DNA from 3 places in the Anaerobacillus sp. genome. Region 2 is predicted to be linked to each of the others. Evidence: riboswitches for the same ligand, from Rfam matches in the RefSeq annotation. Region 2 holds a riboswitch; each other region holds the start of a gene.
What was found. Region 2 has a riboswitch for lysine ahead of ACK4M9_RS12475 (aspartate kinase). Riboswitches for the same ligand answer to the same signal wherever they lie in the genome.

Region 1 (10,266 bases), on a different contig from region 2:
TCCCCATAATTAACTTTGATGTTTTGAATTAAATTCATGACAAACATATAACCTAATACGATTGGTGTAACAACACCTAAACATACACGCCACCATAGTCCAGTGCGTAAGTCCGAAGTTGCATTCGCATGTTCTTGGAATGGCTTTAGTTTCTTCACAAACCAAGAAATCGTAATGACTGACACAAGTCCAGCTAAAGCAATACCAAATGTGTTAATAAAGTAATCAGCTACATCTAAGAAGTATAGCCCTCCTTGAGTAGCAAATAAGATCGAAATCAATGCTGATAATCCGCCACCAATTACCACTGCTTTTCTACGTGACACTTTAAATTTCTCTTGTACGCCGGCAACAAATGTTTCAACAATAGAAATTAGTGATGATAACCCTGCAAAGACTAGTGATCCAAAGAATAGGACACCAAAGAGTCCATTAAAACCCGGAAATGTATTTAAGATTTGCGGAAAAACAACAAACGCTAATCCAATCCCACCAGCAGCTACTTCCTCAACACCAACACCTGATTGTGTCGCCATAAAGCCTAGTGCCGCGAAAATACCAAAACCTGCAAGTAACTCAACACTTGAATTACTAAAGCCTGCAATAAAAGCATTATTGTTAATATCCGCTTTCTTTGGTAAGTAACTCGAGTACGTAATCATAATCGCAAAGGCAATCGATAAACTAAAGAAAATTTGTCCGTATGCTGCTACCCAAACACCTGGAGACATGATTTCACTCCAGTTAGGTTTAAAGAACGTTTCTAATCCTAACGCCGCACCTTCTAATGTAAGGGCACGAACAACGATAATTAAAAACATGACTACAAGCGTAGGAATAAAAATTCGGTTTGCTACTTCAATTCCCTTTTTAACTCCTTTAAATAGTACACCCAATGTGACAACCCAAACTAAAACTAGTGGGATGAAAACAGATGGAACAAGACTTCCTATTTGACCTGGAGCATCAGCAAGATTTAAGTAATCTCCAAATAAAAATGCCTTTGTTTCCGTTCCCCATTTTTGACCAACAGCAAAATACGTGTAGGCCATTGCCCAAGCGATAATAACGGCGTAGTAGGTGGAAATGACGAAAGCAATCGCTACTTGCCACCAACCAATCCATTCTGATTTCTTATTCATGCGGGCATACGATAGTGGTGCTGAACCACGATACTTGTGACCCATAGTAAATTCCATAATGAGGAGCGGAATACCAGCAGTTAAAAGTGCAAATAAGTACGGAATAAAAAATGCCCCTCCACCATTATCGTAAGCTACATATGGGAAACGCCAAATGTTCCCTAACCCTACTGCGGATCCAACAGCTGCTAAAATAAAACCAGCCCTTGTCCCCCATTGTTCACGACCTTCCATAAATAATCCACCTTTCTTTTTTAAAATATTGTAAAGATAATTAAGTATATTCTGATAATTACAACTTTATTAATGTAACTTAGAATAAATGAATAACATTATATTAGTATTAATATTCAGACTATTCAATTTTCATTTTAGTACTATCTATACGTTTTGTCAAAGATTATTTTTTCAAAATATTATATATTTTTTTAAAAAATACAGCTGCACTTTCGTGCTTTATCGCATAAAATCGCTATAGCAGAAAAGAAATAATGCTACCAATAATGTTCTGGAAAATTATAGAATAGCCATTTTCCCACAACAAAAAAATCGCATCAATTTCTGTTTAGAAATCGATGCGATTTTTGTTGTGGAATTGCACGTAGGAAGTAATTCCTTTCCTCTAAAGGACTTCGGTCTCTAGATTTATGCTCCTTTTAATGCAGGAACTATTTTTTTCAGGACGAAAACCACTCCAACAAATGCTGCAGCTGCAGCTAAGAAACCGATGATTGCACTTCCTGTTAAACCAAGAACAAGATAACCAACAATGGAAACCCCAGCAATCATTAATGCATATGGTAACTGTGTCATCACATGGTCAATATGATGGCTTCCGGCCCCTGTTGACGATAGGATCGTCGTATCTGAAATTGGTGAACAGTGATCACCAAAGATTGAACCTGCTAAAACAGCTGCTAAAATTGGTAGCATTAATGAAATATCAGTTGCTGCTGCAATGTCACCAGCAATCGGTAATATAATTCCAAATGTTCCCCAGCTTGTTCCTGTTGAAAATGCCATAAAACCAGCAATAATAAATAAGATAACTGGTAAATAGGCTACGCTCATGTTCAGCTTTTTAACAACTTCCTCTGCTAAATAAATACCTGTACCCAGGTCATTAATGATCGTAATAATTGTCCAAGCAAAAATAAGAATGTAAATGGCAGGGAGCATGGATTTAATACCAGCCCATAATCCTAAACCTATATCATTTAATCCAAGCTTTCTTGAGAAGCTCAGTACTAAGGTTACAGCTAAACTTACTAAGCCACCGTAAAGTAGAGCAGCAGCGACATGTGTATTTTCAAAAATCGCTAAAATGGTTGCATCACCATCGGTACCTTGAATACCTGTTGTAATCATAAAGAACACTGTTGCCACGATTAATGTAACGATTGGCCAAATTAAATCGCCAACTTTTCCAACGACAGTAGAAACATCACCTTGATCCCCTGGAACTGGTCCTTTCTTCTTGTCGACAACTTCTCCTGTTTCAATCGCGCGTTGTTCATGAACACGCATTTGGCCTAAATCAAGCTTAAAGTAGACAACTGCTACAACCATTAAAATCGCAAAGATTGCATAAAAGTTCATTGGAGCAATGAGTACGAATGCTTGTAACGCTTCCCACTGCGTAACACTGTGTGTTACTAAAATTCCCCCAATAATCGTAATAATGTAAGCACCCCAGCTCGAGACCGGTGCAATGACACACATTGGAGCTGCTGTTGAGTCCACTAAATACGCCAATTTCGCTCTCGAAACACGGTGGCGATCTGTCAACGGGCGACCGACATTACCAACTGTTAAACTATTGAAATAGTCATCAATAAAAATAATAATCCCAAGTAGAACTGTAACAAGTTGCGCGCCAACTCTTGTTTTAACACGGCTCATTGCCCACTCACCAAAGGCACGACTTCCGCCTGTTACGGCAATTAAAGCAGCAATCATTCCAAGCAGTAATAAGAAGAAGATGATGTATAATTCCCAAGAATTAATCGCCCCTTCATCAATAAAAATCGCAAATACGATCGCAGCAATTTGTTTTACACTGTTGATCAAAACATTGTCTGTTAAACTAATAAAATTCTCGCCACTATTAAAATTAAGCATTAATGCGCCCACAACAATCCCGGCTCCGAGTGATAGTAACACTCTCCGTGTTACTATAACCATCAACAAAGCTAAAACCGGTGGAATTAAACTATAAATTGTTTCTACCATCTTTCTTCCTCCATAAATCAATATTGTAGTAGCTAGTTTTCTAGCCCTAGAAAAAACATAAAGCAACCTTGAATCCCATTCAAGAATGTCGATGTTAGAAGACTTCTTTTGCTGCTCATTCACGATTTTCTGTTCTCAATCCTGAATGAAAATATGGCTAACTTCTTTCACATCGCCGTCATCCACTGCTTGTATAAGAGGGGAACGATAGAACTTAGCCGATGCTTTCAACACAAAAAGGCAGCAATAGAGAAACCTATTGCTACCTTTATACGTAAACAATAATCCCTCACAAAAGTTTAGTAGTCCTCCACAATCAATTTTGGGAAAAAGATTGTGACAGTTCTACACTTATTAAGTGTAGACCCAGCAACAATTATTTCGACGATAATAGTCACTTCGGCAAAAATTCCTTTCAGGTAGCCTTCACAGTTGTCATTCTCTAGCTACTTACTCTTAAGTTTTGCGCCTCTACCTCACCTATAGATGAGGTATTACTTATATTTAGTTGGTTTTAACTTAGTTATTATAACAATCGTACGACAAGTTTTGCAACTGTTAATTATTGTTTATCGCATCGTTTAAGTCTTGTTGATTAATAATTGCTGGCATTGGCATGCTTCCACTACCTTCGCCACCGGCGTGAAAAAATTGTGGTACATCTCCTTGAATATAGATCATTCCAACTGGAATTAACGTTTGCACTTCTTTCGTTTCTGTAGCAAATGGTATGACAATCTTTACGTCTACCGTTATTTCAATCGACAAGCTAATCCACGCATTGTTAATACCAACAGAACTTGCCTCTTGTTTAATCTGTGATTTTACGTCACCAATAGCCGTTAATCTTACAGGTACCTTTGGACCTAGATGAGCAAGTAACGAATTTTGTGTTGCTTGGCCTAGTGGAATCATATGTATAATTCCGTGTTGATGATAGGAGTCTTGATCAACTTCTATCCCGTCAGGAATGGCTAAATCTCCGACTTCCCCTTTTGCAACCTTATTCAAATATTTTTGTACGTTCAAGGTAGTTTCTTGTAATACTCGACCCAAGATTAAAGGATTAAAGTTAGCGGATATGATCCTCCCATTATTGTCCTTTTGGAGATCAATCAAATTATTCATATCAGAGTTTTCAAGGATTTTTTTACTTACAGCCTCATTTATTGCAAGAGTCGCAATTCGCTGCGTTTCAGTGTTTGCAATTGAAATTAACGTTGGTCGGATCCCTTTCTCGACAATGACAAATCCTTGTGCGGTCATTATACAAAAAATTAGAAATGAAATTAATAGTACATATCGAAATGGAAGCGGACCTTTTTGTGGTCTGTATTTTCTTCGCTTTAACATATAAAAATCCCCCTTCACATACTTCATATGTATGCAAAGGAGGACTGGTTCTTAACTAAAATAATGAAATTTAAATTGGAGATGACATATCTCGATATTATTTTTTATCATAAACTCGAAACTCATAACGATATTTATTCTTTTCATCAGGATCGTGTTTTTCGCTCGAGACAAGAAGCCACTGATCATTTAGCTCTCGAAAGAACGTATCACCGGTAAAGCTTTGATCAATAAATGTAAGATAGACTCGGCTTGCATGTGGGAGAAATTGTTCATAAATTTGGGCACCACCGATAATAAACAGATCTTCTTGTTGACTATATTGTAGTGCTTCCTCTAGGGAATGAATGACTTGGCAACCTTCCGCTTGGAACTCTTGATCTCTTGTTAAAATAATATTTGTTCGATTGGGGAGTGGGCGTCCAATTGACTCAAATGTCTTTCTTCCCATGACAACAGCATGACCTGTTGTGGTTTTTTTAAAATAAGCTAAGTCCGCTGGTAAATGCCAAGGCATTTGATTATTTAAGCCGATCACCCGATTTTCGCCTGTAGCGACAATTAAAGAAATCATACGGAAACTTCTCCTTTAATATGTGGATGAGCGTCGTAACCAACTAATTCAAAATCGTCGTAAGTGAACTCAAACACTGATTTCACATTAGGATTTAGCTTCATTTTCGGCAAAGCTTTCGGCTCACGGGTCAGCTGTAGTTTAACTTGTTCTAAGTGGTTTGAGTAGATATGAACATCGCCAAATGAATGGATGAATTCCCCAGGCTCTAAATCACAAACTTGAGCAATCATCAACGTCAACAAAGCATACGAGGCGATATTAAAAGGGACACCTAAAAAGACGTCGGCACTTCTTTGGTACAACTGACACGAGAGTTTTCCTTCGTTCACGTAAAACTGGAACATACAATGACAAGGTGCTAACGCCATATCTTCAATTTCAGCGACATTCCAAGCATTGACGATTAGTCGTCTAGAGTCAGGATTACGTTTAATCTCTTCAATCACATTCGAAATTTGATCAACAGTTTTGCCATTAGCACCTGTCCATGAGCGCCATTGCTTCCCATAAACCGGTCCTAAATCGCCATTTTCATCAGCCCACTCATTCCAAATTCGGACGTTATTTTCTTGCAAATACTTTATATTCGTATCTCCCTTTAAAAACCAAAGAAGTTCATGGATAATGGCCTTTAATGAGAGCTTTTTCGTCGTTAAGAGCGGGAAACCTTCGGCTAAGTCCGTACGCATTTGATAGCCAAAAACACTAATTGTCCCTGTCCCCGTTCGATCTGTTTTCTCTGTACCATTGTCTAATATATGCTTACATAAATCTAAATATTGACGATCCATTAATAACATCCTTTCGCTTTCAATTACTTGATAATAGTACTAGCTACGTTTCGTAACAATACTCTAAATTCTACATGATTTTCACCTTAGAAACTATAAAAAAGCATAGACAGTAAAAAATTAGTGAAGCTCCTAAGATCCTTCACTAATTTAAAATTGCACACTTTATACGAAACGATCCTATTCGACTGCCAGTCTTGTTTCATTCTCGATGATCGTTACATGATGTTCTTTAGCCAAGTCAACTTCATATGGAGAAATTTTAGCTCCAGCATGTTCAAATATGAGAACGAACGGTCTCATCCCGCAAAACTTATTTTGCCTAGAGACGACACCTTTTCGGCCATCACTTAAGTAGACTGTTAGACCATTCGGATAGATCGCAATTGTTTTACTAAACAATTCAACAATTTGTTTATCAAATAAAGTGCCCGCCCCAGCATATAAAATCTCTAACGCTTCATGAGGTAACATTGCCTTTCGGTAGACACGGTTTGAAGTTACTGCATCAAAAACATCAGCAATCGCTAATATTTTTGCATATAGATGAATTTTATCACCAGTAATACCTTGAGGATAACCCGAGCCATTAATCCGTTCATGGTGCTGAAATGCACAATGGGCTGTTAATAACGAAATATTTGGCGCATTTCGGAGCATATCATAGCCCGCTCTTGAATGTTCTTTAATTATGTCAAATTCTTCATTTGTTAAGCGACCGTTTTTCTCAAGAATTTCCTTTGGCACCAAAACTTTACCTACATCATGCAAAATAGCTCCTAAGCCAATTTCAAATAGTTGCTTTTCAGTAAACTTTAGCTCCATCGCTAGTCCAATTGTATAAATCGTTACATTTAATGAATGTGTAAAGATATAGGAATCATAGCAATAGACGTCTGATAGTATCGAAATAACATCGTCGCTTTTTTTTATATCTGCTAAAATGCTTTCAACGACTTTAGAGAAGTTTTTGCTTAGATGAGCTGTATTTAATGAGTTGCCGATAATCTGATGATTAGCAATTTCTTCAAACTCTTTTCTAATTGTTGTTATTGCCGCTTTTCTTGTTTCATCAGAGACAATATTTTGCACCTTAATGTTTTTTGTCATTTCATCTTCAATATAAACATAGCCTATTCCTAATTTTATAAGCCTATTTATAATTCTTTGAGATAGAGGTATGCCAGCTTGGATTAGAACATTTCCATTATCATGATAGACTGGCTTGCTTAAAGTGTCATTTTCTTTTAATGATCTCGTTGTGACTAGTCTCATATGTATTCCCCTACTCTAAGAATTAACTAATTAATAAGCCCCAGTGGCTTTACTAAGATGAAACGAAAAACTAGTTATAACTTATAATACTACGAATTGTTAACTAATAAAACTAAGAATCTTTATATTTCGTAGAATTTTGTCTAATTTCATCAATATTTGGCGCTTTTTACCTAGAAAAATGAGGCTGTCTTAGTATCGGTGCCAGTCACCTTCAAATTTCTTTGAGGTGCGCTGACACTAATTGGACAGCCTCATTTTTATAAGATTATATCATTTTTAATAACGCATCTCGACCGGTCATGCCAACCTTTATGCCTAATTCCTCTGCAGCAAGCGTCACCGACTCTAAAGGGGCATCTATTAGTTGTTCGATCGTGCGAACCCCAACAGCTCTTGCAGCTATGATCTTTCGTTCTCTAAGCTTTTGATTGCTGTTAAAAAGGGCAACGTCTAACGCACCGCACATGATATAACCTTTTTCATTAGTTACCGCCATAAAATTAGTTTTCGGTAGTTTCATCTGTACCGCAGTAAACTGATGACCTTCAATCAAAATTGGCGACATTTCAAGCATCTTCCACACTCCACTCCTATCGGAAAATGTGCAGCAACTCCCTAATACGGGTTCCTCGAAAATGGTTATTAAGCCATTGTGAGGAATCAACGCATACAGTCAAAGTAGGCCACTTTCCAAGATTAAAGTTACTAATAATACTGAGAACATTTTAGTCTATTGTCCTCTTTATCAAAGTATGAAAAACGTTAAAAAAAGTGCCTTTTGGCTAGCTAGTTACTGACCCAATTCTAAAGGTGAATAACGAAAAAAATTATTTCCATAGTGCTTCCCCTACATCCTCCGTAGTTTCCAAGCCAATAAATCTCTCAATAATTCTGGCATATAAAACGTCTTAATTTTCGCAGATGCAATCGACGGGTAGATGTGTCCGAATGTAAACAAATCGACCGTTGCAACAGTATAGATGCGGTCGTGTTCAATCGTTTGACCGTTTACTTTAATGTTGTAGGCATGGGTGAGGCCATCACTTAGTTTCTTTTCTTCATATGTGACACCATCAAAAACCATAATCCCCATCACTTCTCCCCGAAAGCCAAAACCTCTAATTTTTTTATCGATCATCTCTTTTGAGAGCCCATGATGAATGATTTCTTTCAATTGTTGTCCTGTCAACTCTATTTTCGCCGGGTTGATTGGATGTGGACATATGCGATGTAAATCACCTTTTGTCACCGGACCACTTCGTAAGCCTTCAAGCAAGAGTCCTGAATTAGCCATTCCTAGTTCTCCATCACACCACTCTCTTATCGCCGAAGCTAATAACGCAGCGAACGAACTTGGCCTTTCCCAAGATATCGTTAGTGAGTCCTTCAACCAGCTTATCTCTTCATTCAAAACTGCTTGATGCTGATATGATAGGCGTTGAATCCTGGCTGCCGTAGCCTCACAAGGGGCGTATTCGTTTACGGCTAAACAACGCGCCTTAAAATTTTCAATTCGTCTCTCTTGATGATTAACGGTTATTGAAAGGTGACCGACGTAATTGCCAAACTTCCCAGCTTGATGGATGAGCGTATTTTTTATTATCAATCCATCATTTAAAACATGATGAGTATGCCCACCTAATATAATATCAATCCCCTCAATTTGATCCGCAACTACCTCATCAAAATTCAAACCCAAATGCGATAAAAAAATGACAATATCAGCTTGCTCCCTTACTTTCTTTACTAGCGGAGGCAAGATCTCAAAAGGATCCTCTACTTTCCAGCCTAACGCTTCATAGAAGGGACGAAACGGAATCGTTAATCCGATAATTCCGACTGTTAGCCCATTTGATAGTTGGACAAAATGAAACGGTTTAAGCCAATTCGGCCGTTCTCCATTCTTTTCGAATAAATTAGCAACTAAAACTGGGAAATTCGCTTCTTCATATAACTCTGATAACGCCCCTTTTGATATTGTGATGCCTTCGTTATTTCCGATCGTTGCACTATCGTAACCAACTTCATTCATTAACTGGACATTTGCTTTTCCAAGTGTCGCTTCTGTAAGTGGATGAAAGCGATCGGCATGGTCACCAATATCAAAAAGCAAAACATCTTCTCCGCGTTCTTCGTACAAATTCCGTTTTTCCTTAAATAATGAAATAATTTTTGGCCATTGCTCTAAATGACTATGTAAATCATTCGTATAAAAAATATGAAATTCTGAAGTTTCCATAGGAATCACCGCTTTTTAAAATATAAAATTGATAAGCTATTCTCTACAACCAAATCTTAAATCTTCTAACTATTACCCTTAAGATAACCCTTGAAAAATTAGTCTAATTCCGATAATCACTAAGAAAATCCGTAAAATGTTTACGACTGTATCACTTTTAATTCGTTGATTAATTGTCGCTCCTAGTACACCACCAAACCAAGCACCAGGGACTAGTGCTAAGGCATATAACCAATTCACATTACCAAGGGCAATATGACTGACCGAACTTAAAATGGCCGATAAAAAGATCATAAACATTGAAGTTGCAACCGCTCGGTGTGGTGGGAAACCAAACAATAAAATCATCGCTGGTACCATAATTGAGCCTCCACCAATCCCAAATAATCCCGAGCATAATCCTACAATGAATGCAATTGAGATTGCTAATACTGGGTGGTAACCATATTCGATTGTATCACCGACTTCATTTTGATAGTCTCGTTTAATCCCTGTTTTCGTTAATTTTAAGGGCTTTAAATGTTTGCGGATCATTAATACAAAGGATATAAAAATAATAAATGCTCCAAAGATAATTAGAAATATTTTTGTATCAATACCGCTGTTAAAATAGACACCTACCAATGCACCGGGGCCACTTCCAGCAAAAAAAAT
Region 2 (10,266 bases):
CAATGGAACTAGGTCCTTGTAATGATTGAAAGGGACCTTGTAAACAAGTAATTAAATAAAAGATTGAGCCTGAAACTAAAAACTTTAGTGGCGTATTATGAGCGACAACATGCCATTTACCTTTCATTGTCCCAAAGACATTGGCTAAAACCGCCCAGACAGGAATGATTAGGAGAACAGATGGAATGATCCCTGCTTTCATCAACCATAATGGAATTGGACCATTTTGAAGATGATGAGGTCCATTCCACACATAAAAGGTGGCAATCGTCCAAAAACCAATTAATGATAAGCGATGGCTATATAATGGGTTTTTCGACAGGTATGGCAATAAATAATAAATTAATCCGACACCAACCGTTGTAAACCAAAGACCGATGACATTATGTCCATAAAACCAAAAAATTAAAAACTGAGGGACTCCAGATAATAATTTGTAAGGTAAATTTCCGATAATATATAAAACTGGTAGCCATATGAGTGAACCCATAAAGTACCATAAGCTGACATAAAGTTGTTTTTCGTTACGATTTGCAATTGTTGTAAAGCAAATCAAGGCGAGGTTTACAACCCCAAAGACTACGAGAATATCAAGCCAAAGTGGCCATTCTCCATATTCGGTTGTCGTTGTATACCCTAGTGTTAGAGCAATTGAACCAGCTATGATAATGAAGTTCCAAGCGTAGCCTAAATAGACTGCCAATTTTGGAAAAGCCAGTTGATTTCGACATAGTTTAGGGATAACATAAAAAAGAGCGCCGATGTTAGCCATCGATAACCACCCGAACAGTAAAATATTGGTGTGAATTGGCCGAATCCTTCCGAATTGAAGGTAAATTTGCAAAGGGCCCCACACTAGAAAGTTTGGCCAAATAAATTTTAAAGATAATATTAAACCATATAGCATGCCAACAACGAGCCATACAAGAGACGAATAGAAGAAAAATTTTGATGGTCGATATAGATCGCTGGAAGTTTGTGTGGTCATGGTTCCACTCCTTGATTAGAAAGTATTAACATTTTGTACTGAAATAGTTAAACCATTGCGTAATACAATACACTTACTATTTCCAAAAGTTATTTCCTTATTCTCCAAAATTTTCATATTGGTCTAATTACTATACTTAAGATGATTGACATTCACAAAATCATCGACTAAAATAAAATATATGAATGAATAGTCATTCATTATTGGAAGGTTTGAAAGGAGTAAAGACTTTGGCTAAGCGCAGAGGGCAAAAATATGAGCAGATCATTGAAGCTGCTGTAAAAGTTATCGCTCAAAATGGCTATCATCACTCACAAGTATCCAAAATAGCCAAAGAAGCAGGGGTAGCAGATGGAACGATTTATCTTTATTTTAAAAATAAAGAAGACATCCTCGTTTCTTTGTTTCAAGAAAAAATGGGGAGATTTATTCAGAAGATTGAAGATGAATTAGCAGGAGAATCATCAATCGAAGCGAAATTATTATTATTGATAACTATGCATCTGCAACAATTACAAGATGATTATTCGTTAGCGATTGTTACTCAATTAGAATTACGTCAATCTAACTTAGAATTACGAAATCGAATTAATGAAGTGTTAAGAGGTTATTTAAAACTGATTGATACGATCATTATACTCGGAATTGAAGAGGGACTTTTTTCGAAAGAGATAGATGTTCGAATTGCTAGACAAATGATTTTCGGTACAATTGATGAAGTTGTGACGAACTGGGTCATGAAAGAACATAAGTACAATTTAGTTCTTCTTGCGATTCCTGTTCATAAAATGCTTTTAAATGCCTTGCAAAAAAACTAGTCAATGCTAGTTCAGTAGTACAGCAAAGTTGAGTTTTGAGGAAAACCATGCAATTACCATCTATAATTAATGTCGCAGGATTTCCTTTCTCTTCGCTGTAAAACTCTAACAAAATTTAGAGGCGCATTCAAGGAAATCCAGCGACATTTCCGAAAAAAATTTAATTTTAATTTTCTCAATATTCAATTTTGCTTAATTTGTGAAATAATAATCTTATCGTCGTACTACTTGAGCTTACAGTTAAATAGAATAAGCATTGAGAAAAACAAAGGAGTGAGTGATGTTGTCAAAGTATCAATATTTCCTTGTTAAACAGGAGGATCGTATTGCAACGATTACGATTAATCATCCCCCTGCAAATGCCCTATCCTCCCCATTACTTCGTGAGTTATCTCTGGTGTTTGATGAAATGGAGAATAACGACGCAGTAAAAGCGATTGTTTTACACGGTCAAGGTAGATTTTTTGCTGCAGGTGCCGACATTAAAGAATTTACAACTGTTGAAACAGGTCCAGACTTTGCAAGTTTATCAGAATACGGACAGAAGTTGTTTGATAGGATTGAACGATTTAATAAACCTGTCATTGCCGCAATTCATGGAGCAGCCTTAGGTGGTGGCTTAGAATTAGCAATGGCTTGTCATATCAGGTTAGTTTCTGAAACGACCAAATTAGGTTTACCAGAATTACAGCTTGGATTAATTCCAGGATTTGCAGGTAGTCAAAGGTTACCTCGTTATGTAGGAGTTGCTAAAGCAGCTGAAATGATGCTAACAAGTGAACCGATCTCAGGAAATGCAGCGGTTACTCTAGGACTAGCAAACCATGCTTACCCTGAGGAAGAGTTAATGGAAAAGGCTTATGAATTAGCTACTAAGCTAACAAAGAAAAGTGCGGTTTCTATGAAGCTAGCCCTTGAACTGCTTTCGTATGTGAATAACCATAGTTATGAAGAAGGGGTTAAAAAGGAAGCTGAATTATTTGGAATTGCTTTTGATTCTGAAGATGGTCAAGAAGGAATAAAGGCCTTTATTGAGAAAAGAGCGCCACAATTCAAGGACAGGTAATAATTCGGTTTCCGAAATTAAATTATAAGAAGAAACATGTACTTATTTTAAGGAGGGTAAAGGAATGAATATTTTTGTTGTAATGAAGAGAACCTTCGATACTGAAGAGAAGATTACAATTAGTAATGGTTCCATTAATGAGGATGGGGCGGAATTCATTATAAATCCTTATGATGAATATGCAATTGAAGAAGCTCTTGTTCTTCGCGAAAAGCATGGTGGGGAAGTAACAGTTGTATCATTTGCTGAGGAAGATGCAGAAAAAGAAATACGTACAGCACTAGCGATGGGAGCTGACAAGGCCATTTTGATTGACAGTGAAGAAGTTGATGCTAAAGATCAATTTACGACAGCGAAAGTATTGGCTACTTTGTTAAAGGATAAAGAATGCGACATTATTTTAGCTGGAAATGTAGCTGTTGATGGTGGTTCAGGACAAGTTGGCCCAAGAATTGCTGAAGAATTAAATATTGCTCATGTTACATCAATTACGAAAATTGATATTAATGGAAGTATCGCAACAATTGAAAGAGATGTTGAAGGTGATAAAGAAGTGATAGAGGTTTCTCTACCGGTTCTTGTAACAGCTCAACAAGGGTTAAATGAACCAAGATATCCTTCTTTACCTGGGATTATGAAAGCTAAGAAAAAGCCACTAGAGCGTTTAGAGCTTGATGATCTTGACTTAGAAGAAGAAGATGTTGAAGCAAAAACAAAAACGGTTGAGATTTTCTTACCGCCTAAGAAAGAAGCTGGGAAAATTCTAACAGGCGATATAGCTACTCAAGCAAAAGAGCTTGTTTCATTATTGAAGACTGAAGCAAAAGTAATTTAATTGGGGGGATTATGATGGCTAGAAAAGTACTAGTTCTTGCAGATATACGTGACAATGCATTTCGTAACGTTTCTTTTGAAGCGATCGCTGCTGCCAAGAAGGTTGTAAATGGTGGCGAGGTTGTAAGTGTACTCTTAGGTGAAAATGTAAGCGGTTTAACGAAGGAGCTTTTTGCTTATGGAGCAGACCGAGTATTAACAGTTGAAAACAGTAGTTTAAAAGATTATACTTCTGACGCATACTCACAAGCACTCCTCCAAGTTATAGATAGTGAAGCTTTCGATGCGGTTTTCATGGGACATACAGCAGTAGGGAAAGATCTTGCTCCTCGTATTGCCATGAAAAAACAAGCAGGTTTAGTTTCTGATGCGATTGATTTAGAAGCAGTTGGAGAAGAGGTAATTTTTACTCGTCCAATTTATTCAGGTAAGGCATTCGAGAAGAAGGTTGTTACTGATGGCCTAATTTTAGCAACGATACGCCCAAATAATATACCTGCACTTGAAAAAGATGAATCACGTACTGGCGATGTATCTGCAATTTCAGTTGACATTAAAGACTTGCGGACAATTATTAAAGAAATCGTCCGTAAAAGTACAGGTGGAGTCGATTTATCAGAAGCAAAAATCGTTGTTTCTGGTGGACGTGGTGTAAAAAGTGAAGAAGGTTTCAAAAAGCTTTATGAACTAGCTGATGTCCTTGGTGCAGCAGTTGGTGCTTCCCGTGGAGCTTGTGATGCTGAATATTGCGACTATGCCTTGCAGATCGGCCAAACGGGTAAGGTAGTGACACCTGATCTTTATATTGCACTTGGTATTTCCGGAGCTATTCAACATGTAGCCGGTATGTCAAATTCAAAATGTATCGTTGCTGTAAATAAAGATCCTGAAGCAACTATTTTTAGCATTGCTGACTATGGAATTGTTGGGGATCTATTTGAAGTATTACCATTATTAATTGAAGAATTTAAAAAGGAAGTAGTAAGTTCATAACCAGAAACCAAGCGAGTCAGCTTAATGGCTCGCTTCTTTCATTCATACTTAAATCGTTTGGCTAAGATTTTTTCAATTAGTTCAAAAAACTGGATAGAAAGCGAATGAAAAGGGGAAATTGCATAGTGAAAGCAATTTTGTAGCGAGCCACATTGAAATCATGTATAATACGCTATGAGGTAAAATGATGGATTATAGGGAGGATTTAACAATGGCAATTGTAAATGTAACTGATCAAACTTTTACTAGTGAAACAAGTGAAGGTGTCGTATTAGTAGATTTTTGGGCACCATGGTGCGGACCTTGTAAGATGATTGCACCTGTCCTTGAAGAACTTGATGCAGAACTAGCTGGAAAAGCAAAAATTGTTAAAATTGATGTAGATGAGAACCAAGAAACTGCTGGTAAATTCGGGGTAATGAGTATTCCTACATTATTAGTAGTAAAAGACGGTGAAGTTGTAGACCAAGTAGTTGGCTTCCAACCGAAAGAAGCTTTAGCAGAGCTTTTAAATAAACATATTTAATAGAGTGAATTTCATAATTACCAAAAATGAGCCATATCAAACTATATGTATTTGCGAGTGGTTTTACGCAACTACATATAGTATCTAAATGGCGGTAAAATAGAATTATGAAATTCATTAAATAAAAAAAGCCAATTTCCTCAGGGAAGTTGGCTATTTTTATTAAGTTTGTCAGAACCTCTTACTTTTCTATATTTTACATTCTACATTACGTAGCCATTGTGCTATAGTATCGTTAATACAGAAATCATCGAATAAAGTGTGGTGATCAGTGATGGAGAAGCTTAAGGAAAAATTGGCAATATTGCCAGATCAGCCTGGTTGTTATTTAATGAAGGACCGTCAAGGGACGATCATTTATGTAGGGAAGGCCAAAGTACTAAAAAATAGAGTTCGCTCCTATTTTACTGGTACTCATGATGGCAAAACGCAATTATTAGTGAGTGAAATCGAGGATTTTGAATATATTATCACGTCCTCCAATCTTGAAGCATTAATTTTAGAGTTTAACTTAATCAAAAAATATGATCCAAAATATAATGTTATGTTAAAGGACGACAAAAGCTATCCTTTTTTAAAGGTTACTTTTGAAGAACAACCAAGATTGATAACAACAAGAATTGTAAAAAAAGATAAAGGTAAATATTTTGGTCCGTATCCAAATGCAGCAGCTGCCAGTGAGACGAAAAAATTACTTGATCGATTGTATCCTTTAAGGAAGTGTTCTACATTACCAGACCGTGTCTGCCTTTACTATCATATAAATCAATGTTTAGGACCATGTATACAAGAGGTTAGTGAAGAAACAAACCGTCAAATGGTTGAGGAAATCACTCGCTTTTTAAATGGCGGTCATAAGGAGATAAAGAAGGACCTCATGTTAAAAATGGAAAGGGCTGCCGAAGCATTAGAGTTTGAAAGAGCAAAAGAGTACCGTGATCAAATTCAACACATTGAGGCTGTAATGGAAAAACAAAAAATGACAATTGCCGATGATGTTGATCGTGATGTGTTTGGTTTTGCCTTTAATAAAGGCTGGATGTGTGTTCAAGTATTCTTTGTTCGACAAGGAAGGTTAATTGAACGTGATGTTTCGCTCTTCCCAGTTTATCAAGAAGCTGATGAAGAATTTCTAACATTTTTAGGTCAATTCTATAGTCAAAAAGAGCACTTAAAACCGAAAGAAATCTTTCTTCCAAGCTCGATAGATAAAGACCTTGCTAGTGAATTTATACAAGTACGCACAGTTCATCCCCAAAAAGGCTCAAAAAAAGAGTTAGTTGAGCTTGCTAATAAAAATGCTGAAGCGGCCTTAAAAGATAAATTTTTATTAATAGAACGGGATGAAGCAAAAACAGTTAGAGCTATTGAAAACCTAGGTATTGCCTTGAATATTAGGACACCTCATGTGATTGAAGCGTTCGATAACTCAAACATTCAAGGGGTTGATCCCGTTTCTGCGATGGTTTCATTTGTCGATGGAAAACCAAATCGAAAAGGTTACCGTAAATATAAAGTAAAAACTGTCCAAGGTCCTGATGACTATGAATCAATGCGAGAAGTTGTTAGAAGGCGTTATTTAAGGCTATTAAAAGAAAAGCAACCATTACCTGATTTGATTGTCATTGATGGTGGAAAGGGACAAATTTCAGCTGCTCAAAGTGTCCTAGAGGATGAACTAGGTTTATCAATCCCAGTCTGTGGCTTGGCAAAAGACGATAAACACCGTACATCGCAATTAATGATGGGCGAACCACCAGAAGTCGTTCCTTTAAAAAGGGATAGTCAAGAATTTTACATGCTTCAAAGAATTCAAGATGAGGTCCATCGTTTTGCCATTACCTTTCATCGCCAAATTCGTAGTAAAAGTTTATTTGCATCTGTTCTTGATGAAATTGAAGGAGTAGGTGAAAAGCGAAAGCGTGTCTTATTGAAGCACTTTGGCTCTGTTAAGAAAATGAAAGAAGCAGATTTAGAAGAGTTCAGATCGATCGGGATCCCTGAGAAAATAGCAAAAGCGCTGCTAGAGAAATTGCAAGAAAGTTAAGCTGTGTCCTTTGAGACATTAGATGAAATTCTAAGGTTTGCGTTAACGCTGAAAAGTTGTTGTCATCCTAAACTTTTTCTGGTAAACTCTAACTTAATTAAATATCCAATACTTCAAAAAGTTGAAGTGGTGGTAGAGGAGCAAAAACCAATAGTATGTTATCGGAGGACGATGAGGTCCAGTGAAGATAGCAAAAAGGGGAATTTGCCGAAGTTTAAAAAGTAACTCACTACTTTTTATGCTGGACCTGCATTTAAGAAATGTAGAGCTGTCACACAATCCCTCCTAAGATTGTGTGGAGAACTATCTCACGCGTACAGGAACATTTATTTAGTTTCTATTTGTTTTGACATTAGTTAAAGCATCAGTGAGGGTTTTCCTTGCTGATGCTTTTTTATTTTTTAGGAAAATTATAAAGTATTTCAGCAGTGGAAATGTTTATTTTAGTGATTGTCTAAGCTCTTAGCTTTTCTATGAGAAACGGCTGGGATAGAATTTAGGAAAATGAAAGGATGTTACTCACATGGGTTTAGTCGTACAAAAATTTGGTGGAACGTCAGTTGGAAATGTAGATCGAATTAAGCATGTAGCTAACAGAGTAATTGAAACTGTTAAAGGCGGTGACCAAGTAGTCGTTGTTGTGTCAGCGATGGGAAAGTCAACAGATGATTTAGTCTCATTAGCGAAGGACATTACTGAAAATCCGAGTAAGCGAGAAATGGATATGCTTCTTAGTACCGGAGAACAAGTAACGATCTCCCTTTTAACGATGGCATTACAGGCGAAGGGCTACAAAGCAATTTCATTAGCAGGTTGGCAAGCTGGCATCCAAACAGAGGCTTGTCATAGTAATGCTCGTATCCGTAAATTTGAAAAAGAAATGATTAGTAATCACTTGGCAGAAGGAAAAATTGTTATCGTTGCTGGATTTCAAGGTGTTACTGAAAATGGCGAGATTACGACGTTAGGACGAGGTGGCTCGGATACAACAGCAGTTGCTCTTGCTGCGGGACTAAATGCTAATCGCTGTGACATATTTACAGATGTGACGGGGGTGTTTACAACAGATCCTAGAGTCGTGAAAACAGCACGAAAATTAAGCTCGATCTCCTATGATGAAATGCTAGAATTGGCAAACCTAGGTGCAGGAGTGTTACATCCTCGTGCTGTAGAATTCGCAAAAAATTACCATGTGAAATTAACGGTTCGTTCAAGCATGGTAGAAGAAGAAGGAACGATGATTGAGGAGGAAGTATCAATGGAAGAAAATTTAGTTGTTAGAGGTTTAGCATTCGAAAGTAATGTGACAAAAATATCGGTTTGTGGCATGCCAAATGATATTTGTGGACTCTCAAATCTATTTACGACATTAGCAACAAATAACATTAATGTTGACATTATTATTCAAAATGTTATTGATAGTGAGAATACAAACATTTCCTTTTCAATTCTTTCTGAAAAGTTAACAGAAACATTGGAAGTTCTCGAACAAAATCGTCAAAACCTTCAATTCCAAGAAATCCTTCACGACACAGGATTAGCAAAAGTATCTATCGTTGGTTCAGGAATGATTTCCAATCCAGGAGTTGCAGGACAAATGTTTAAGGCACTTTCTAATCAAGGGATTTTAGTGAAAATGGTAAGTACATCAGAAATTAAAGTGTCGACAGTAATTGATCAAAGTGAAATGGTGAAAGCTGTTGAGACACTCCATGAAGAATTTGAATTAGATAAAATTAATGTACCTGTTTAAATTAAAAAAATCAGTTAGTCTCTAGTAACCAAAAGAAAGGGCTGTCCCAAAGAGAAGTATCAGTCACCAAGGCTACTATAAATAGATAATGTACAAAACGTACACTTCTATATGACTTCGAGATGCAATACCTATCGGACAGCCTCTTTCCTTTATACCGTTCTATCATGAATATCCCATTTTACATGGAAGATAACTTTTTTAGGTGTTCCACTTCTAAGTTCTTCATTCGTCTCAGCTATAAAGCCTTTAATAACTTGGATTTGTTCTGCTAAAAATCCAGCTTCTAGTGGGCATATCGCCGTTTTTTTATCGATAAATAAATGAGAAGTGAGTTCAAAAATAAGTTCAGATTTTTTTTCCTTTACTAATGTAAGATCACCCCACCCAGCTCGACTAAAAAAAGAAATAATCTCATCGATAGAACTGACAGGGTATTTCCTTGCTAATGATTTACCGGCCCAATATAAAATAATGTTATGTTCTTTCCCTAAAAGATCAGGCAAAACATCTTTTCTTAAAAGATCATAGCCAAACAACGGAATTTGTAGCTCTGTTTTATCTATCTCAGGTGTCTTTTTTTGACTAAAGATCATCTTTCTCCCCCATTTTTTTGTTTTTAAGTTATTATATCTCGAATATTTAAAAATCACTATATGTCATTCATAAATTTGTGGTATACTAACCCCGAATTATTTCCGGAGGTACATACTTATGAATTTATCTAAGGGGAAGTTTTTAACCCCGTTTCGAATTATTATCATATCATATATCATTGCCATGTTTTTATTTAGTTTTTTATTATATTTACCTATTTCAAGCTTACCAGGTGTTAGTGTAACGTATTCTGAAGCATTATTTACTTCAGTTAGTGCTGTAAGTGTTACGGGACTAACGGTTGTCAATGTTTCAGAAACATATAGCTATTTAGGAATTATTTTCCTAGCTATTGCCATTCAGTTGGGTGGAATAGGTATTATGACTCTTGGAACATTCGTGTGGATGATTTTTGGCAGAAAAATCATTTTGTCGCAACGAATGCTAATAATGGTCGACCAAAATCAAAACACTTTTTCAGGGCTTGTAAATTTAATGCGTGGGATCCTTTTTGTAGCCTTGGCGATTGAGCTTATTGGTGCATTAATCCTTGGAACGTATTTTTTGAACTATTTTGATACAGTCGGTGAAGCTTATTATCAAGGAGCGTTTGCATCATTGAGTGCGTTTACCAATGCTGGGTT
Region 3 (10,266 bases), on a different contig from region 2:
TCCTAACCTTCTTACTATTCGTGACGATTTTCGTGTCAAAATTAATAAAACATTGATTAAAATATATAACGCGTTAAAAACTAAATTAATAAATTTAAGATAAATTAAAGGACATAACATATTTTATATGACTAATATGTTATGTCCTTTCTTTTTTCATTGTAATAATGGGATAATTCAACCAACCTACTTCCAGAAATACTCCAAACAAACTTGTCATTAGTTTTTAAAGCTTTTAGAAATGGATCCAATATAATCTCACTCATCAATAAGCTTTATTCTTTCGAGGTACCACTACTATTATTACTTTGTAATAGATCAGGATTTATTATTGAGGTCAATATTAAAGTAATACACCCGTTCTCTATAAAACATTTAGACAGTTTATATCATTTTATTTAAGAAATCTATTTTAAAAATATCTTTATTATTATTCTTATCTGCTCGGTAACTATCAACCGATGAAGACTTGTAAACTGATAGATATTGCTTAGGATTTAGTAAATAATATTTTACTTCTCCATATTGATTCAATTCTAAATCTTCTAATTGTACTCCAGCAAAATCTGGTAAAGTGTCAATAATACCAAATTCAACGGAGAATAAGCCCTCTTTAAAAAACTCATGCTCATGTAAACAAATTAGACTATATCCCATTGAAGTCATGATATTGACAATTTCATTCCAGTTAAATATAGATAATTCAGTCGGTACTTCCCATCCTTTTTCATCACCAGGTACATGAATATCTAAGTCTTGCGCATCCCAACTCTTCCCAGTAACGACTTCTAAACCGACTGAACCCATTAACAATGGAATAATATCAATATCATTTAGTTTTTTGGCAATTTTAATAAATTCATTAAACTTGTTATTATCCATTTGTCCCTCCAGATTTTTCTAATTCCACCATTACTTTGTTCATCAAACCTGCATTTTTGATGCTGCTTTTGTTTGGCTTCAACAGGTGCCTAAAGGTGGGGCCAAAGCAGTAGAATGTTAAACATTCTACTTCCTTTTAGTCGATGGTGTCATTGCACAAAGGCTTTGTTCTGAATAATTTTGTATTTATTTAATACTTCCAATAATATATTTTTGTTGTAATTAGTTTTTTGGTTTATCACTTCTACCCACTCTTCTATCTTTTCTAATTTGGCTGCTTTAAATAAACCTTCACTTGTACTCAAAAAGCCCTCCCAATTATAGAATTCCCAATGAGCTATCTCGGATTTATAGGGGACTCGACATTCTAACAAAGGGTTTGGCTTAATTAAATTCTGTGAAAACTCAGCAGCTTTTAGGAAGTAATTCATTTCAATTTGTTGTGTATCGAATATTTGTTTTGATACTTTCCCGTTTGGACGATGATATAGAATTTCTGTGGCTTTTTCATGATTTTGTACTTGTACCTTAGCTCCCGGGAAGAAACCACTCAGTTTTTCATTGGTATAATCCTCGCTACTTGTATCTATTAAAATTGGAGATAGCCATTGATCTCCTAAATCACACAAATAACGATTTCCATTTTCATTTATCGCTATTACGGCAACGTGGGCTTCTCCTGTGTTTAGGTTATTACCGACTGGAAAAGCTTCTACTCCATCCTTACTAAATTCGTCAATTAGCCAAAGAGCTAAGTCAAAGCAATTTCCTGTTATTCCAAATTGTTCTCTGTGTTCTCTCATAAGGGATACATCTCGTTGTTTTTTAGTACTTCCTTTGTTATAGAACCAAACCTTTGTTAGTGTTTCCATAGGGAAATTGTTAAATTTCTCCCACGTCTTCAGAATACTCTCTGTTGGTAACATCTGAACACCTACTTTTACAAAAGTGTAAATTTAATTTTCTTACATAAACCTCTCTTAATTTTAACACATATTTCCATATTAAAAAGCATAAAAAATGGGCTGTATCAATTACAGCCCGCAATTCCACTAACCATTCGTTAATTAAACAACTCATAATTCTATTGGTTAAAAATCAATCGACTTTGCTTGAAACATTTTGTCTCGATATTTTTAAATAATTACAAGATCGACTACAATACTTGCAGGCGATATTATACTAACTGTTCCCTTAGTGTTTGGCTTATTCAACCAAACTGTTTTATTAGTTGAAAAACGACAGATCCTGGTCCGCTTTCGCACCCGTTTGTTGAATAATAAAGAGTTTTAAATTATTCCTCTTGAACATCAACTGTCTTGTAAAATTTATCAACAATCGGGTGAATATGTGGTTCAGTAAAGTAATAATTATCATTTACTTGCGTTAACCCAAACATAAAAGTATATTCGTCATCTTGCGAAAGAGTAATTGAGTAACGCCAGCCAACTCTGCCTTCTTGATTTTCTTCTGGAATGAACTTTATATCCTTTATTTCATCTAAAAAACCCTCAATAACAACATTTTCATCGATTGTTTTCTTATATCCTGTACTTCCATCTACTATTACTACCTTAGATACATTTTGTAAATCTTTTTCGTAAAATTCAGTTAGTGTATTTGTTTCTAAACTATTTGAGACTATATTACTACATCCAACCAACATCAATACTACAAATAATAGTCCTACTAATTTCTTCATTCATATCACCATCCTAACATATAAGACGTAAATCAAATTATTTAGGTTTCAAAATTATTCCACTAACATTCCCTTCATTATTGCAAGTACATTCATACACAAAGTCCCATAAAACCAATAATATCACCATAGTAATTGTAAAAAAATAGGAACTAATTAAAGTTCCCTTTGGTCAAAAATATTTGCTATAAAACTCTCCTCTTAGCTTTCCGCTTAAAAGCTTTGCATAAAGGTGTATGTTATACACCAGTAAAAAATGGTCCCCTTATCATGATAAGTTTTCCACTTCTACTTTTTCAATTCCTTTTAAAGATTTTAACTGGTAAAAGACATCTGTCGTATAAACATCTTTGTGCGTCATGACGATGAAGCTTAGTAAGTATTGGGTTGATTCTTCTTTTACTTTCATACTGCTGATTTTATAATCAAAGGCTTTGATTTGTTTAAGGAGCTCAGTAAGTTGGATATCTTTACTCGTATATGTTCGTACTTTGATTTCCTTTTCTTTTAACCCCTTTGGGCCTATTTTATTAATTAGAAAAGGAAGAATTTGCACTGCAAGTATTAGTAAAACGAGGGTAACTATTGCTTCCTTATAAAAACCTGCCCCAACAGCAATGCCGATCGCCCCACATACCCACAACATTACCGCTGTCGTTATTCCAGAGATGACGTCATTTTTACGGACAAGAATGACTCCCCCACCAATAAAGCCGATCCCACTAATAACTTGGGCCGCTAATCTTAATGGATCCATTGGTTTTGCATATGCTTCACTATAGATTTCGGCTGAGAATATCGAGACAATGGTTAATAAGCAGCTACCTACTGTTAAAATCATTGCCGTTTTTAGACCTGCCGGCTTATGTTTTAAGGATCTTTCTAATCCGATAATAATCCCAATGATCGCAGCAATAACAAGTTTAAGTATATTTTCATCGTAAAAAAAGTCTAATAATATCAAAAGGTAAACACTCCTACTTCTATGAATACAGGGGAATTAGTTCCCCTGTATAGATTGATCTTTTCGTTTACAATAATGCATCAGCTTCGATAATTTTTACGTTTACATTTTCATTTGCGGCTAAATCTAGTTCATATGGGGGGATGTCTTGATTTTCTTCGTCTCTGATAATCCTTACTTCGGGCCGTCGAACCGACTGATAATTATATTTGGAGACAATGCCGATTCGCCCATCGTTAAGCTTTACAGTAAGCCCTTCTGGATAAATCGCAATCGTCTCTTCAAACAATTCTATTTGCTTTGGTTCAAATTGAGTACCACTTCCCGAATAGAGTAATTCAAGTCCTTGATGTGGTAATAATGAAGGACGATAGACACGATGACTTGTAACTGCATCAAATACGTCAGCTACACTAACTATTTTAGCGTATTTATGAATATTTTCTCCACTTAAAGCGCGTGGATAGCCAGTACCATCAATTCTTTCATGGTGCTGATATGCACAATGTGCCACAGTTAAAGGGATTTCATATACCTTTCTTAGTATTTCAAAACCAAGCTCACTGTGATTTTTTATATGTTCATATTCTTCGGGAGTTAAAGCTCCAGGCTTATTTAGGATTTCCTTTGAAATGTAGACTTTTCCGATGTCGTGCAACATTGCACCTAAACCGATCTCTTCAATATTTCTGATTGGTAGTCCGTTAGCAATCGCAAGTTGACAGGCGTACACGGTGGTGTTTAAGCTGTGGCTGTACAAATGATTCTCATGAATTTTCGTCGTTGCTAACAGATTTAAGGCAACTGGTGTTTCTGTTAAGCATGATAAAATATCTCTAAATATTTTTTGGAAACTGCGAATGGCTCTTTGTGATTTCATCATCCCGCGAAGGTTTGTTGTCTTTAAATCTGCAATGGTATCTAAGCTTTCGGTTATGACATTGACGGCTTCGTTTCGAAGCTCATCTGGAATTGATTCGACGATATCAATACCTTCGGATGCTTCATCCTCAATGTGAATTGTAAAAATATTATACTTTTTTAGTCCTGTTATAAGGCTACTCGTTAGTTCGGTTCCTTCAGCTAACAATACTTTTCCTTTACAATTAAAGATGGTCTTTCCTAGCTTTAAACCTGGCTGGCAGCGATCTATCGTAATTAAACGCATGCTAATTTTTCCCCTTTTTGCGTTTTTTTCTGATTATTTCTATATGTCAAAGTTCGACACCTTTTATTATAACTCCTTCAAAATAAAAATAAAAAAATGCACAATTTGGCAAACTTCGACAAGTTTGAAAGAATCGTTGCTCGTAAACCCAAGTCTAGTCCTATCAGCTTAAGTCTTTATAAAATTTTAGGAGCGTTTTAGCAAAATAAATTACGACATTCTACTTCGAATTTTGGCGATTAGGTTGCAATTCTGGTGGGAATTTGGTATCTTTGATCAAAGTTCATATTTCTTAACTTCAATTTATTGAAGTGATAGAGGCGCATTGACCATTAGTACAAATTTTGAGGAGAATGAGCTCCGTTGAAAGTTTGGAAAGGGGGATTTGCCGAAGTAATTAGTACTCATGAAACTAGTTACTGGGTCTGTGATTGAATAAACGCAGGACTGTCGTATAGTTTTTTAACTATATGGAGGGCTATCTTACGCTGGAATAACCGTGAATGTTTATTATCCTAGCAACAACGATTCCCTTCGTTGTTGCTTTTTGTTTTATCGCCAATGATAATTTGGTGATAATAGTAGAAAAACTCAGCTTACTTTTTCTACTTTCATCGCGGTTGATCATGTGATTTAGCTCTATTCAAGAACTTATGTCACCTGTAGGCTTACCTGAAAACTCCTTCTGTACTCTTCGAACATTGGAAAATTCTAGCGCGACTGGTGGCTACAAAACTTACTGAATAGAGGTGTGTTTTATGAATTTTGGACATTTATTAACGGCAATGGTTACCCCATTTGACCAAGAAGGAAAAATTGATTTTGAAGCAACAAGAGTATTAGTTAACTATTTAATTGACAACGGGACAGATGGGATTGTAGTTGCAGGGACTACTGGAGAATCTCCTACCCTATCGATTGAAGAAAAAGCAGAACTGTTTGCTTTCGTTGTAGAGGTTGTCTCTGGGCGCGCTACAGTTATTGCTGGTACCGGAACAAATTGTACAGCAACGTCCATTCATTTAACAGAAATTGCGAGTAAAGCTGGTGTTGACGGGATTATGCTCGTAGCACCATATTACAATAAACCTAATCAAGAAGGGCTCTACTTACATTTTAAAACAATTGCAGCGTCTACTCACCTACCTGTTATGCTATACAATATTCCAGGTCGAAGTGGCGTTAATATCAAAGTGGAAACAATTGTTCGGTTGTCGCAAATTGAGAATATTGTCGCTGTCAAAGAAGCAAGTGGTGATTTAGAAGCAATGGCTACTATCATTCAAAATACACCAGATGATTTCTACTTATATAGCGGTGACGATGGTCTTACGCTACCAGTGCTAGCAATAGGCGGTCATGGTGTTGTCTCGGTATCTGCACATATCATCGGAAATGAGATGAAGCAAATGATCACAGCGTTCCAAAACGGCGATTCGCAAAAAGCGGCATCATTGCACAGAGAGTTACTACCAATTATTAAAACGATGTTCATTGCACCTAATCCTGCTCCTGTAAAAGCAGCCCTAGAAATGTTCGGCCAAAATGTTGGTTCCGTTCGGTTACCATTAGTTCCACTTTCAGAATCTGAATTAGAAACTGTTCATGGTGCCGTTAAGTCAAAATTACTAACTACAGTACTATAAATAAAAGTTGTGAAAAAAGGCACGTAGAGAGCTTCCCATCAGGAGAAATGCTTTCTATGTGCCTTTTACTGTTCCTCGACGTTCGCGAAGGTAACGTGAGAAGGTCACGTGGAAGGGTTTTATATGCCTTTTCGAAAATGTCGTTGTCCAAAGTGCACACTTCTTAGTTGTTACCATAAAAAAAGCTGACCCAAAGCTAAGTAACAGTCACTTATGCAAAATATGTAGCGTTTAACTTAAAAACAATACATATTTTGCCCTCACGAGGTGAACTGTCACTTATGGGACAACCTTCATAATCTGTCATTACTCTTCAACTGGACTAAATTCATGAACCCAAACTCTCATAGTAGGAAGCCAAGGCATTCCTTTATGTAAAGATAAGATGGAGATTTTATACTCTTCTAATGTTGCGTACCCTTCATCATTTGCCATTTCATCGGTTAGATCGCCTAGCGTTTGACGATATACATGGTCGACTTTGAATGACTTTCCGTTTAGCACCATGATTTCGCCTGGATCTGCGTATCTGCCATTTCGTCTTACTGCTGTTTTCTGACCTGCAATGATCTTTTCAATATCACTAGCTCCTGTTACTAACCTATCTATTTCACATGTTTTTGGTGGTAACTTTTCAATTTCTGACATAATTGTCGTCCCTCACTTTTTAACTTTTTGTCTATTATAACATTAAGAATATAACAATGTTAGAAAATGCATTTCTCATTTATGGTTGCCATTAAAAATTCGACATGTTCTCCAATACCATTGAGTGTCACCGTTCACATCCTCTACGCCTTTTTTCACAATAAAAAATAGAGGCTGTCTCGCAAGTTTCAAAGCACCTCGAACTCGTTTTATATATAGAAGTCGTTTTTAGTGAAAACTCTATATATTTCGTGAGGTGATTGATACTTGGGACAACCACTATCTTCCAGTTTTTTTATTTTACGTACATTGGAATGACTCAATATTCCTTAAGTCAGTACCGAAGTATACCCACATCCATCCATTCCAACGGAAGCCTGAGATAGATCTTCTACCAATAAATGTAGGATAGAACCAAAATTGTTGTCTGTTTGTTAACCATACATAGGTAAATCGATATAAACAACCTCTAATCGCTCCTGGATCTACCGCGAAAACGCCAATTTGTTGTGTTTGTGTCGGTACAAAAGCAGGTGGTGGTGTCGTTGGTGGTCCAAATTGCTGACCAGGTCCTGGGGCTGGCGGTCCCGGAGGTCTAGGTGGTTGGCCTGGTACACCAGGTGGCGGTCCCGGAGGTCCTGGTGGTCTAGGTGGTTGGCCCGGCACTCCTGGTGGAGGCCCTGGAGGTCCAAATTGGCCACCGAAAAATGGGAACCAAGAACCGCCAAATAATCTTTCGTCTTGGGCAGTTTCATCATAATAATGAGGATATTCATATCCTCCGTCTCCATGAGGAGGATAGCTGTAAAACTGATTATCAAAATTACTTGGGTACATATAGTGCACTCCTTTTCATCTAGGTTTACATCATCATATGCACCTATAACCGGGCAAACATCTTGTACAGGACAAAAGGGCTTTTGACTAGAAAAAATTTAAAAAATGGGTATGAGTCTAACATGTTTGTCTTTGAGGAATTAATAACAAAAAGGGTTATCAATAAAATGCGCAGTAGATGAACCATTAAAGTAAACTAAGCTATAATATTACCCCACTCCTTTTTTAAAAGTTTTATTAGATTTTAATTTCTTCATTTTCATCATTCGACCGTTAGTTCTGCAACTGAATATAGGACTGCTCTTCCAGCCATCTTTACTCGTGTATCTTCATGTTTACAATAAAGCGTGCCACCTCTACTTGATAATTGTCTAGCTACCATTTCTTCTTTTTCTAGTCTATTTGCCCAAAGTGGAATTAGGCTACAATGCAAGGAACCTGTTACTGGATCTTCGTTTACCTTTAACTTAGGGAAAAACGCTCTGGAAACAAAATCGAATTCACTGCCCTTGGCTGTAACGCAAACACCCAATCCTTCTTGTAATTTTTCTAATTGGGCAAAGTCAGGACTTACGTTTCTTACATCGTCCTCGGACTCTAGTACAAAAACAAGGTCTCTATTTAGGTACGTTTCTTTTGGAACTATCCCTAAAGCGCTAATCATTTGATCAGTAACAGAAATTTCTTCTGAAGGAACAGAAGGGAAATCAAGTTCATATAAATCATCTTGTTTGTTTACAGTTAACTCTCCACTAATTGTATTAAACTTAACGGTATCCAATTGCTTTTCATAGTAATTTAAAATAATAAATCCGGTTGCTAACGTGGCATGCCCACAAAGGTTAATCTCTCCTCCAGGTGTAAACCATCTAAGTCGGTAATGTCCTACTTCTTTTACTGCAAAAGCTGTTTCCGATAGGTTATTTTCAATGGCTATATTTTGCATGAGTTCATCTGAAATCCAATCATTCATGATACATACTCCTGCTGGATTTCCCTCAAAAACCTTTTCTGCAAAAGCATCAACTACAAAATATTTCATATCATTTTCCTCCATTGTTATAATGTGTTTTATAATTTATTAGTAGTTTATATATTGCTTGTGTTTGTAACTAAGGGGCTTTAAAAAAGTCACTGAAAAAATGAAGACTCTTGTTGCACAGTATCTAGTCTAAAAAGAAAGACGATTACTAGAATTGGGATCGCAGTTCCTCTTCTATTGCTGCTTCCGTTAGTTCAAGAAGGCTTCTTTAAATCTTTTTTAACTTCAATGGATATTGAACCTTTTTGAGATACCTCACTGTCACTACTAATAAAAATATATACTTCAAACCCATTCGGTAGTTCGATTTCAAATCCTTTTGAATTCTTTTTTTCTACAAACTTATAATTCTGAACTTCTCCATTAATTTTCATTGCAATGACTTCATTTTGATAAAACTCTAAAAAATAATCCTGGTTTACATAAGTTAAAAAGAAAGGTGAACAAACGTCTTGTTTTCCCTGAAATACCGTTCTTTTCGGAAGAGGAATTATTATATCCCCATCCTCACTATAATAGTCACATTCGTAGCTATTATCAGGAAAAAGGTAACTTTTAACATAGTAGTTAAAATCTAAGTTCCAAAAATAAAATTGAATTAAAACAAAAATAGGAATTGAAACGATTAAATATTTATTAAGGCTTCTCTTACATTTTATGTTGATTATTAATCCAATTACAGCTAAACAAATTATCAAAATAACGGTATAAGGTATATACAATAAATTTCCAGACATACGATTCCTCATTTTCTATTAGTTTTAATAGTAAACTGCTCTTAACTTCAATAAGAAAAAAGAGCTGACAATCTATATTTGATTCAACTCTTGCTCCGTTACTTCAACAAGTAGCGATAACCTTCTGAGTTCTCAGGAGGTTGTTGGTTTTAATACTAGTAATTGGTCGAAGCTGTCATGAAAATCCTTGAGTACATTTCCTTAATATTTCTTTCGTTAAATTGATCATTGTATAATCCATAGTACCAATACTTGTCTTCCCCGTTTTTGGACGACAGATAACCAATAGCGTAATGATTACTTATTTCCTTTAACTCCTTATCACTTTCATATGTTATGTCATCTTCAACAAAAGAAAGATATGACTTTGTAGCACCTATGAAGAAAAATGGGGTTGTTGAATGTAGATAAATATCCGCATATTGACTCTGAGAAGCTTCTTTTAAATTTTCTTCCATGATAAATATCGCATCATAATATTTCAGTTCTTTGTCAAACAAATCATCAAACTTGATTTCTACGAACTTAATATGTTCTTCAATTACTTTCGGTGTTTCACCTATTACTGCTATTTTTAATGCTCTGCCTTCGTACAATTCGAAATCTGGATTTGAAGCACAGGCGGAAACCACTAATAGTA

Region 1: another riboswitch for lysine. It lies ahead of ACK4M9_RS13730 (Na+/H+ antiporter NhaC family protein); the one in region 2 lies ahead of ACK4M9_RS12475 (aspartate kinase).
Region 3: another riboswitch for lysine. It lies ahead of dapA (4-hydroxy-tetrahydrodipicolinate synthase); the one in region 2 lies ahead of ACK4M9_RS12475 (aspartate kinase).

The regions. Positions count from the first base shown of each region.
Region 1 covers NZ_JBKBWN010000009.1:33,367-43,632, forward strand. The annotation lists gene ACK4M9_RS13725 (sodium-dependent transporter) at 1-1,376, opposite strand, end outside; gene ACK4M9_RS13730 (Na+/H+ antiporter NhaC family protein) at 1,788-3,374, opposite strand; lysine riboswitch at 3,670-3,856, opposite strand; gene yunB (sporulation protein YunB) at 3,933-4,727, opposite strand; gene folA (type 3 dihydrofolate reductase) at 4,825-5,301, opposite strand; gene ACK4M9_RS13745 (thymidylate synthase) at 5,298-6,095, opposite strand; gene ACK4M9_RS13750 (HD-GYP domain-containing protein) at 6,276-7,370, opposite strand; gene ACK4M9_RS13755 (YunC family protein) at 7,639-7,947, opposite strand; gene ACK4M9_RS13760 (bifunctional metallophosphatase/5'-nucleotidase) at 8,221-9,612, opposite strand; gene ACK4M9_RS13765 (sulfite exporter TauE/SafE family protein) at 9,691-10,266, opposite strand, start outside.
Region 2 covers NZ_JBKBWN010000008.1:10,290-20,555, forward strand. The annotation lists gene ACK4M9_RS12440 (cbb3-type cytochrome c oxidase subunit I) at 1-988, opposite strand, end outside; gene fadR (fatty acid metabolism transcriptional regulator FadR) at 1,174-1,806, shown strand; gene ACK4M9_RS12450 (enoyl-CoA hydratase) at 2,090-2,872, shown strand; gene ACK4M9_RS12455 (electron transfer flavoprotein subunit beta/FixA family protein) at 2,937-3,707, shown strand; gene ACK4M9_RS12460 (electron transfer flavoprotein subunit alpha/FixB family protein) at 3,722-4,699, shown strand; gene trxA (thioredoxin) at 4,911-5,225, shown strand; gene uvrC (excinuclease ABC subunit UvrC) at 5,497-7,272, shown strand; lysine riboswitch at 7,398-7,586, shown strand; gene ACK4M9_RS12475 (aspartate kinase) at 7,796-9,025, shown strand; gene ACK4M9_RS12480 (YslB family protein) at 9,178-9,621, opposite strand; gene ACK4M9_RS12485 (TrkH family potassium uptake protein) at 9,740-10,266, shown strand, end outside.
Region 3 covers NZ_JBKBWN010000002.1:279,161-289,426, reverse strand. The annotation lists gene ACK4M9_RS03510 (phosphoribosylanthranilate isomerase) at 385-882, opposite strand; gene ACK4M9_RS03505 (hypothetical protein) at 1,032-1,808, opposite strand; gene ACK4M9_RS03500 (hypothetical protein) at 2,177-2,584, opposite strand; gene ACK4M9_RS03495 (MgtC/SapB family protein) at 2,853-3,548, opposite strand; gene ACK4M9_RS03490 (HD-GYP domain-containing protein) at 3,616-4,716, opposite strand; lysine riboswitch at 5,024-5,205, shown strand; gene dapA (4-hydroxy-tetrahydrodipicolinate synthase) at 5,475-6,362, shown strand; gene ACK4M9_RS03480 (ASCH domain-containing protein) at 6,669-7,010, opposite strand; gene ACK4M9_RS03475 (hypothetical protein) at 7,311-7,847, opposite strand; gene ACK4M9_RS03470 (PhzF family phenazine biosynthesis protein) at 8,110-8,889, opposite strand; gene ACK4M9_RS03465 (hypothetical protein) at 9,084-9,626, opposite strand; gene ACK4M9_RS03460 (hypothetical protein) at 9,782-10,266, opposite strand, start outside.